DNA from 4 places in the Streptomyces sp. NPDC051214 genome. Region 1 is predicted to be linked to each of the others. Evidence: riboswitches for the same ligand, from Rfam matches in the RefSeq annotation. Region 1 holds a riboswitch; each other region holds the start of a gene.

Evidence for each region. Region 1 has a riboswitch for cobalamin ahead of AB0M70_RS25105 (ABC transporter substrate-binding protein). Riboswitches for the same ligand answer to the same signal wherever they lie in the genome.
Region 2: another riboswitch for cobalamin. It lies ahead of AB0M70_RS05175 (ABC transporter substrate-binding protein); the one in region 1 lies ahead of AB0M70_RS25105 (ABC transporter substrate-binding protein).
Region 3: another riboswitch for cobalamin. It lies ahead of AB0M70_RS36395 (cobalamin biosynthesis protein); the one in region 1 lies ahead of AB0M70_RS25105 (ABC transporter substrate-binding protein).
Region 4: another riboswitch for cobalamin. It lies ahead of metE (5-methyltetrahydropteroyltriglutamate--homocysteine S-methyltransferase); the one in region 1 lies ahead of AB0M70_RS25105 (ABC transporter substrate-binding protein).

Annotation. Positions count from the first base shown of each region.
Region 1 is NZ_JBFBAT010000009.1:318,664-320,855, reverse strand. It holds gene AB0M70_RS25115 (helix-turn-helix domain-containing protein) at 1-420, shown strand, start outside; gene AB0M70_RS25110 (VOC family protein) at 426-890, shown strand; cobalamin riboswitch at 898-1,084, shown strand; gene AB0M70_RS25105 (ABC transporter substrate-binding protein) at 1,225-2,192, shown strand, end outside.
Region 2 is NZ_JBFBAT010000002.1:157,942-160,133, reverse strand. It holds gene AB0M70_RS05175 (ABC transporter substrate-binding protein) at 1-768, opposite strand, end outside; cobalamin riboswitch at 812-969, opposite strand; gene AB0M70_RS05170 (M67 family metallopeptidase) at 933-1,355, opposite strand; gene AB0M70_RS05165 (amino acid permease) at 1,448-2,192, opposite strand, start outside.
Region 3 is NZ_JBFBAT010000018.1:61,482-63,673, reverse strand. It holds gene AB0M70_RS36400 (cobyric acid synthase) at 1-124, opposite strand, end outside; gene AB0M70_RS36395 (cobalamin biosynthesis protein) at 121-1,062, opposite strand; cobalamin riboswitch at 1,169-1,311, opposite strand; gene AB0M70_RS36390 (hypothetical protein) at 1,418-1,654, opposite strand; gene AB0M70_RS36385 (inorganic phosphate transporter) at 1,667-2,192, opposite strand, start outside.
Region 4 is NZ_JBFBAT010000001.1:287,541-289,732, forward strand. It holds gene AB0M70_RS01385 (3-hydroxybutyryl-CoA dehydrogenase) at 1-820, shown strand, start outside; cobalamin riboswitch at 993-1,211, shown strand; gene metE (5-methyltetrahydropteroyltriglutamate--homocysteine S-methyltransferase) at 1,371-2,192, shown strand, end outside.

The sequences.
Region 1 (2,192 bases):
TCCGCCTACTTGCGGCAGCGCGCGGCCGACGCCACCTCCGCGGGCTCCGTACGGCCCGAGGTCGGCGAGGCCTGGGCCTGGCTGGCCCGGCACCAGGGCGTGGGCACCCTGCGCGGGCTCTCCCGGCACGTCGCGCTCAGCGAGCGCCGCCTCACCACCCTCTTCCGCGCCGAGACGGGCCTGAGCCCCAAGCAGGCAGGGCGCCTGATGCGCTTCCAGCGCGCACGCAACGCCGTCGTACGCCCCGTCGCGGCGGGCGCGGCCCCCGACCTGGCCCGCGTCGCCGCGGAGTGCGGTTACTACGACCACTCCCACCTGGTGCGCGACTTCCGCCAGTACACCGGCGCGAGCCCCAGCGCCTGGCTGGCCGAAGAGTGCCGGAATATCCAAGCCGGGAGCCATGGCGGGGGCGAAGAGTAGGCCCCATGAACACCACCGAGAAGCAGAACCAGCAGCCCCGGTCCGCCTCCGCCCCCGACGCCGAGGGGCGTGCCCCCGCCGTCTGGCCGACCCTCCAGGCGCACGACGCCCCCGCACTGATCGACTTCCTGGTCGGCACGGTCGGCTTCCTGCGCACCGCCGTCTACGAGGACGGCGACCGCGTGGCCCACGCCGAGCTCGACTGGCCCGAGGGCGGCGCGATCATGCTCGGCTCGTACGACGAGAAGTCCCAGGGCTGGTGCCTGAAGCCCGGCACCTTCGGCGCGTACGTCGTCACCGACCACGTGGACGACCTCTACCGGCGGCTCAGCACCGCGGGCGTCGAGATCATCCGCGAGATCGAGGACCAGCCGTACGGCAGCCGGGAGTTCGCCATCGCCGACCCCGAGGGCAACAAATGGTCCTTCGGCACCTACCGCGGCGCACCGAGGCCCCAGCAGCCGTCCTGACCTCGCGTGATAGCTTGCGCACGCCAGTCAACCCACACCAGGGCCAGGGAATCCGGTGCGAATCCGGAACTGACGCGCAGCGGTGAGGGGGAACGGGCGGGGCCACGGCCACTGGGCGTCCATGGACGCCTGGGAAGGCGCCCCGCCCGGCCGATCCCCGAGTCCGAAGACCTGCTGGCACCTTCGTCCGCGTACCGGGCGGCGGAGGTGACGAAGCAGGCCAGGCTCCGCGTATGAGCCGTGAGACTCAAGGGATCTCGTGTCCTCCATTGCCCGTCGTGTACGTACGTCTGTCGTCCGTCGTGTACGTACGTCTGTTCTTCTCGCCACGGCCTTGGCCGTCACCCTGACCTCGTGCGGAGGCGGCTCCACGACCTCCTCCGCCACGGACGACAAGGCCGCCGGCTACCCGTTGACCCTCACCTCCTGCGGCAAGAAGGCGGAGATCAAGGCGCCGCCGCAGCGGGCGGTCTCCCTCGACCAGGGCTCCACGGAGATCCTGCTCTCCCTCGGCCTCGCGGACCGCATGGTCGGCACCGGGACGTGGACGGACCCGGTGCTCAAGGGCCTGGAGAAGGACAACGCCAAGGTCGACCGGCTCGCCGACAGCTACCCCTCCTTCGAGAAGGTCCTCGCCAAGGAACCGGACTTCGTCACCGCCTCCTTCGTGGCGACGGTCAGCAAGGGCGGCGTCGCCGACCGCGCCAAGTTCGCCGAGCTCGGCGTACCCGCCTATGTCTCGCCCTCCGACTGCGCGGGCAAGGACAACAGCGGCGACGGCGACGGCAGCCGCGTCAAGACGCTCACCATGGACACCGTCTACGGCGAAGTGCGGGACCTGGCCAAGGCGTTCGGGGTCGAGAAGCGCGGCGAACGGCTGATCGCGCAGCTCAAGGGCAGGGTGGCGAAGGCCGCGAAGCCCATCAAGAACGCTGATGCCGCCTCCGACACGTCGCTCCTCTACTGGTTCGCCAACTCCGACGCGCCCTACATCGCAGGCTGCTGCGGGGCGCCGGGCATCATCACCCGCGAACTCGGCGTGAAGAACGTCTTCGACGACACCCGCGACGAGTGGCCCCAGATCAACTGGGAGACGGTGGCCGACCGCGACCCGGACGTCCTGGTCATCGGCGACCTCACGCGCAAGTCGCAGACGGCCGAGAGCGCGAAGAAGAAGATCGAGTTCCTGGAGTCCAACCCGGTCACCAAGAACCTGACCGCCGTGAAGAAGAAGCGGTACGTACTCCTGAGCGGCCAGGCCATGAACCCGACGATCCGCACGGTGGACGGCATCGAGCAAGT
Region 2 (2,192 bases), on a different contig from region 1:
CTCGGGCTTGCGGTCGACCACCGACTCCCAGGACGCGTCGCCGAAGGACTTGTCCAGGTCGGCGAAGACGTTGCGGCCGCCCGCCCGCTCGATGATGTCGTTGCCGATGCCCCGGCCGCCTGCCGTGAAGGCAGACTTGTCGCCGCTGTCGTAGACGAAGACCGGGACGGGCTTCTTGGACTTCGCCTCCCTCTGCGCCAGTTCGCGCTGTGCCGCGGCCACCCACTTGTCCGCCCGCGCCCGCACCCCGAACGTGCTGCCGACCTCGCGGACCTCCCTGTAGACGTCGTCCATCGAGACGGGCTTCTTGGCGCAGCCCTCGACGTTCAGGCGGCTCTCGATGCCGGACTTCGCGAGGGCTTCGCGGCTGCGGCCCTCGCCTGCCTGGAAGGCGCTCGCGTAGCCGCCGTAGACGAAGTCGGGGTTCGTGGCCAGGAGCTTCTCGTACGAGGGGTACTCCTTGGCGAGGACCGGGGTGTCCGCGTACGCCTTCGCGTACTTCGGCAGGACCTTGTCGTCCAGGTACGCCGTGCCCGCGATGCGGTCCTTCAGGCCCAGCTCCAGCATCACCTCCGTGACGTGCTGGTTCATCGTCACGGCGCGCTTCGGGGGTGCTTCGTACGTCGTCTTCACGCCGCAGTTCGTGACCGTGTACGGGAAGCCGGGGGCCTTGGACTCCGGCTTCGCGTCCGTGCCGTCGGAGGACGAGCAGGCGGCGAGCGGGAGCAGCAGGGCCGCGGTCATGAGCACGCGTATGGGGCGGGGCATGGCTGAGCGCCTCCTCCAGGGGATTTCCGCGTTCCCTGCGTCGTGGGAGAAGAGGGCGGCAGGTCAGTTCCTGACTGCCCCACCCGCGAAGGGTGGGGTCACAGTGGCGGGACCGTGCCGGACTCGCACCGGCTTCCTGGGTCCTGCCGCCTCAAAGGTGAAGCTCAGTATGCCTGGACGACCTTCACCTCTTCTTCGGTGACCTCGCCGTCCACGATCCGGTAGGAGCGGAACTGGAAGTCGCCCGCGCCGTCGGTGTCGGCCGTGGAGACCAGGACGTAGTGGGCGCCCGGCTCGTTGGCGTACGTGATGTCGGTGCGCGAGGGGTAGGCCTCGGTCGCCGTGTGCGAGTGGTAGACGATCACCGGCTCCTCGTCGCGGTCGTCCATCTCGCGGTAGAGCTTGAGGAGGTCGCCCGAGTCGAACTCGTAGAACGTGGGCGAGCGTGCCGCGTTCAGCATCGGGATGAAGCGCTCGGGGCGGCCGGTTCCCTCCGGGCCCGCGACCACACCGCAGGCCTCGTCGGGGTGGTCCTGGCGCGCGTGCGCGACGATCTGGTCGTGAAGGGCCTGGGTCAGGGTCAGCATGGCAGCCAGGATAAGCAGAAGGGCCGGCCCGTACCGAAGAGTGGTACGGACCGGCCCACATGCTGGGATCAGGCAGGCTGATCAGCCCGGGGTCAGGACTTGAGCACGTCCTTGGGGGCGGTCTCGCCGCCGTCCGTCGACTGCGTGTCGCGCTTCTGCATGACCAGGTAGCCGATGCCCAGGATCAGGGCCCAGACCGGAGCCGCGTAGAGCGAGATCCGCGCGTCCTCGTCGATGCCCATCATGACGATGACCATGGCGATGAAGGCGAGCGCGAACCAGCTCGTGTACGGGGCGCCCGGCGCCCGGAAGGTGGACTGCGGCAGCTCGCCACGGTCGGCCTTGCGGCGGTACTTGATCTGGCAGACCAGGATCATGATCCAGGCCCACATGCCGGAGATGGTCGCGAAGGAGACGACGTAGTTGAACGCCTCGCCCGGCCACTGGTAGTTGATCCAGACGCCGACCAGCATCAGGGCTGCCGAGAAGGTGGTGCCGACCAGCGGCAGGCCGTTCTTCGTCAGCTTGGTGAAGAACTTCGGGCCCTGGCCGTTGAGCGCGAGGTCGCGCAGCATGCGGCCGGTGGAGTACATGCCCGAGTTGCAGGAGGAGAGCGCGGCCGTCAGGACGACGAAGTTGACGATCGCGGCCCCGATGCCGAGGCCCATCTCCTGGAAGGCCGCCACGAACGGCGAGACGCCCGGCTGGAACGAGGTCCACGGCACGACCGAGAGGATCATGACGAGCGCGCCGACGTAGAAGACGGCGATGCGCCACGGCACGGTGTTGATGGCCTTGGGCAGGACGGTCTTCGGGTCCTTGGACTCGCCCGCGGTG
Region 3 (2,192 bases), on a different contig from region 1:
TGTTCTGCGCCTTGAAGGGCGCGACGGAGACGCCCTTGCGGGCCAGCCACCGGCAGATCCCTGCGGTGACGACGCTCTTGCCCGCGTCGGACGTGGTTCCCGCGACGAGGAGTCCACCACTCATGAGGCCCTGCCTTTCCGTACGGTGCTCACGGCCGCGGCGACCCCGAGGGCGAGCAGCCCGACCCGCCGTGAAAGCTTCACGGCCCGCTCGATGTCGGCGACTTCCACGCCCCGCCCGCCGCCGTTCAGGACCGGCCGGTGCTCCACGCGCCCCGCGTACGAGAGCGTCCCCCCGAGCCGTACGCCCAACGCCCCGGCGAAGGCGGCCTCGACGGGCCCGGCGTTGGGGCTCGGATGCTTGGCGGCGTCCTCCCGCCAGGCCCGCACCGCACCCCGCGGCGATTCCCCGGCAACAGTCGCGAGCACGGCGGTGAGCCGGGCGCCCGGCCACCCCAGTACGTCGTCGAGCCGGGCGGAAGCCCACCCGTAGCGCCGGTACTTCGCGGACTTGTGCCCGACCATAGCGTCGAGCGTGTTGACGGCGCGGAAGGCGACGAGCCCCGGGACCCCGCCCAGGGCACCCCACACCAGGGCACCCACCACGGCGTCGGAGGTGTTCTCGGCGACGGACTCCACCACGGCCCGCGCGATGCCGTCGGCGTCGAGCGCCTGCGGATCACGCCCGCACAGATGCGGCAGCCGCTCCCGGGCCACCTCGATGTCCCCGGCGGCGAGCGCCCCGCCCACGGCCCGCGCCTCACGCCCCAGCGAGGTCCCGCCGAGCACGGCCCAGGTGGTGGCGGCGGTCAGCGCGACGGACGCGGCGCGTGAGTCACGTACGAGAGAAGAGGCCAGGGCGGCCGCACCGGCAGCACCCCCGGCACACACCACGGCGTGCAGCGCGCCCCACCCGCGGTGGTCACGCCACAGGACACGCTCGACGGCACCGGCGGCCCGCCCGAACGCGGCGACCGGATGCCCGCGGCGAGGATCGCCGAGGAACAGATCACCGAGAAGGCCGGCGGCGGCGCCGTACGCGAAGTCGCGATCGGCACGCATGGCTTCAGCCGGTCGCTGTGCCGAGAAGTGAGCTCACGCTCGGGAACTGGTCCGGCAACGGGCGGCCGCGCATGGCGATATGTCCTCACTCAGGGTGTCCGCGCCCTGGTTCGACGTGATCGGCGGCGAGAGTTCCTGGCTTCCGAGGAGTCAGCTCCTCGATGACAGTGGCGGGACCGCGCCGGATTCACACCGACTTCCTCTCCTGCTGCCGTATGGCTCCGGCAGTCCACCACGCCCACGAACGCCCGTCAACTTGCCGTTGACCTGCGGCGGGAGAGTGTGCGGAGGCCCACATACGAAGGTGGGGTGCGGGACGCCGAAGCGTCCCGCACCCCACCCGGAAGCCCGGTCGTCAGGCGACGATCAGATAGATCCCGTACGCCACCGCAGCCGCGCAGAGCGCGAAGCACGCGTACGCGCCCATGCGTGCTGCCGTGGCGCTGCCGGCCGTGGCCGATGAGGCGCCGGACGTGGCCGCCTCGTGCTTGGAGAGGCCGACGATGCCGAGGGTGAACAGGCCCACCAGGGCCACCGTCACCGCGAGGCTGACTCCGAAGACGGAGCCGAGAGCTGCCCAGTCGATGTCCATGCTGACTTGTCCTTACACCGTGGCGGGCCGGGCGGGGTCCGCCACGGTGCCGGTCGGGGCCGCGATGGTGGCCTTGACGAGGTCGACGTCGGGGCTCGTCACCGCCGAGCCGGTGGGCGGCGGGGTGACGGCGGCGATCGCGGTGGTCACGACGCCGGCGGGCTCGTCGGCGGAGGAGCCGCCGATCTCGTCGTCGGCGACGTTCGTGTGGTCGACGGCGTTGCGCCGGGACAGCACCCAGATCACGGCCGAGCCGGCCACGAGGAGCGCGGCGGTCACCGCGACGCCCCAGGGGCCCTGCTTGGTGAGGAACTCCGCGCCCGCGCCGACCAGACCGGCGGCCGGCAGCGTCAGGCCCCAGGCGATGAACATGCGGGTCGCCGTGGACCAGCGGACGACGCCGCCCTTGCGGCCGAGACCCGCGCCCATCACGGCGCCGGAGCAGGACTGGGTGGTGGAGAGCGAGAAGCCCAGGTGCGAGGAGGCCAGGATGACCGTCGCGGCGCTGGTCTGGGCGGCGAAGCCCTGCTGCGGCTGG
Region 4 (2,192 bases), on a different contig from region 1:
CGCCGGAATCGCCGAGGTGTGCGCCCGCGCCGGTCTGGACACCGTGGTCTGCGAGGCCGACGCGCTCGCCGCCCGCGCCGCCCGCGAGCGCGTCGCCGTCAGCCTCGAACGTGCCGTACAGCGCGGCAAGTTGGACCGCATCGGCGCCGAGGACGCGCTGGCCCGCATGGTCTTCACCGGCAGCCTCGACGATCTGGCCGACCGCCAGCTCGTCGTCGAGGCGGTCGTCGAGGACACCGCGGCGAAGACGGAGATCTTCGCCGCCCTCGACAAGATCGTCGAGGACCCGGACGCGATCCTGGCCACCAACACCTCCTCCCTCCCCGTCATGCGTCTGGGCATGGCGACCCGGCGCGCCGACCGCGTCCTCGGCCTGCACTTCTTCAACCCCGCCCCCGTCCTTCCGCTGGTCGAGGTCGTCTCCTCGCTGCACACGGCCGCGGAGACCGTCGCCGCCGTGACGGACTTCGCCACGCACACGCTGGGCAAGACGGTCGTACGGTCCAAGGACAGGGCGGGCTTCGTCGTCAACGCGCTGCTCGTGCCCTACCTCCTCTCCGCGATCCGGATGACGGAGTCGGGCTTCGCCACGGCCGCCGACGTGGACGCGGGCATGGAGCTGGGTTGCGCGCACCCGATGGGCCCGCTGAAGCTGGCCGACCTGATCGGCCTGGACACGGTCGCCTCCATCGCGGCATCTCTCTACGCAGAGTTCAAGGAACCCCTCTACGCCCCGCCACCGCTGCTCCTGCGCATGGTCGAAGCGGGGCTGCTCGGCCGCAAGAGCGGGCGCGGGTTCCACCTCTACGACCGGGGCTGAGGGGCCCGGGTCCGCCGCCGGGCCGAGGGGCCCGCGGCTGCTGTGAGCGGGGCGCGGAACAGAGTGGTGATCTGTTCCGCGCCCCTTCGCGCGTCCCACGCCGGTATGGGTCCGTGTCTCAGCTCACGGTCCGGAATGTGATCAGTACTGCCCAAGAGGCCACCTACCCTCTAGCCTGATCCGTGCAGCTGGTTCGCCCTGTCCGCCAGGCAGAGGCGTCGCAAGAGGGAACCCGGTGGGAATCCGGGACTGCCCCGCAGCGGTGAGTGGGAACGACCGCCGTCATACGCACTGGGTCCGAGCGCGGGCCCGGGAAGCGACGGCCAGTAGGTGTCTGCCCCGGCAGATGTGCCCGCGAGTCCGAAGACCTGCCCGTTGCCCGCATGTGATCCCTCATGTGCGGACATCCCGGTGACCTCGTGGGCGGGTCGGCGTACAGATCAGGTGGAGCACCGCGCGATCGGCGCGTACGTCCGCCCGGTCCGTCATCCCTTCGCGTCCGTGTCCCGTCCCCGGGATGCTCAGGAGTCATCTCGCGAAGGAGATTTCCGTGACAGCGAAGTCCGCAGCCGCGGCAGCACGGGCCACCGTGTACGGCTACCCCCGCCAGGGCCCCGACCGGGAACTGAAGAAGGCCGTCGAAGGCTATTGGAAGGGCCGCGTCGGCGCCGACGCCCTGCGGGAGACCGCGGCACGGCTGCGCCGGTCCACCTGGCAGCATCTGGCCGGCGCCGGCATCCACGAAGTGCCGACCGGCGACTTCTCGTACTACGACCATGTCCTGGACACCAGCGTCATGGTCGGCGCCGTCCCGCGGCGGCACCGCGAGGCCGTCGACACCGACCCCCTCGACGGCTACTTCGCGATGGCCCGCGGCACCCAGGACGTGGCGCCCCTTGAGATGACCAAGTGGTTCGACACCAACTACCACTACCTCGTACCGGAGCTGGGCCCCGACACCGTCTTCACCGCCGACTCCGCCAAGCAGGTGACCGAGCTCAAGGAGGCCGTCGCGCTCGGCCTCGCCGCACGCCCTGTCCTTGTCGGCCCGGTGACGTATCTCCTGCTCGCCAAGCCCGCGCCCGGCGTGGCCGCCGACTTCGAGCCGCTCACGCTCCTCGACCGCCTGCTGCCCGTCTACGCGGAAGTCCTCGCCGACCTGCGCGCCGCGGGCGCCGAATGGGTGCAGCTCGACGAGCCCGCCCTGGTCCAGGACCGCACCCCGGCCGAGCTCAACGCCGCCGCCCGCGCCTACCGTGACCTGGGCGCCCTCACCGATCGCCCGCAGCTCCTCGTCGCCTCCTACTTCGGCAGGCTCGGCGATGCCCTGCCCGTGCTGGCCAAGGCACCCGTCGAGGGGCTCGCCCTGGAC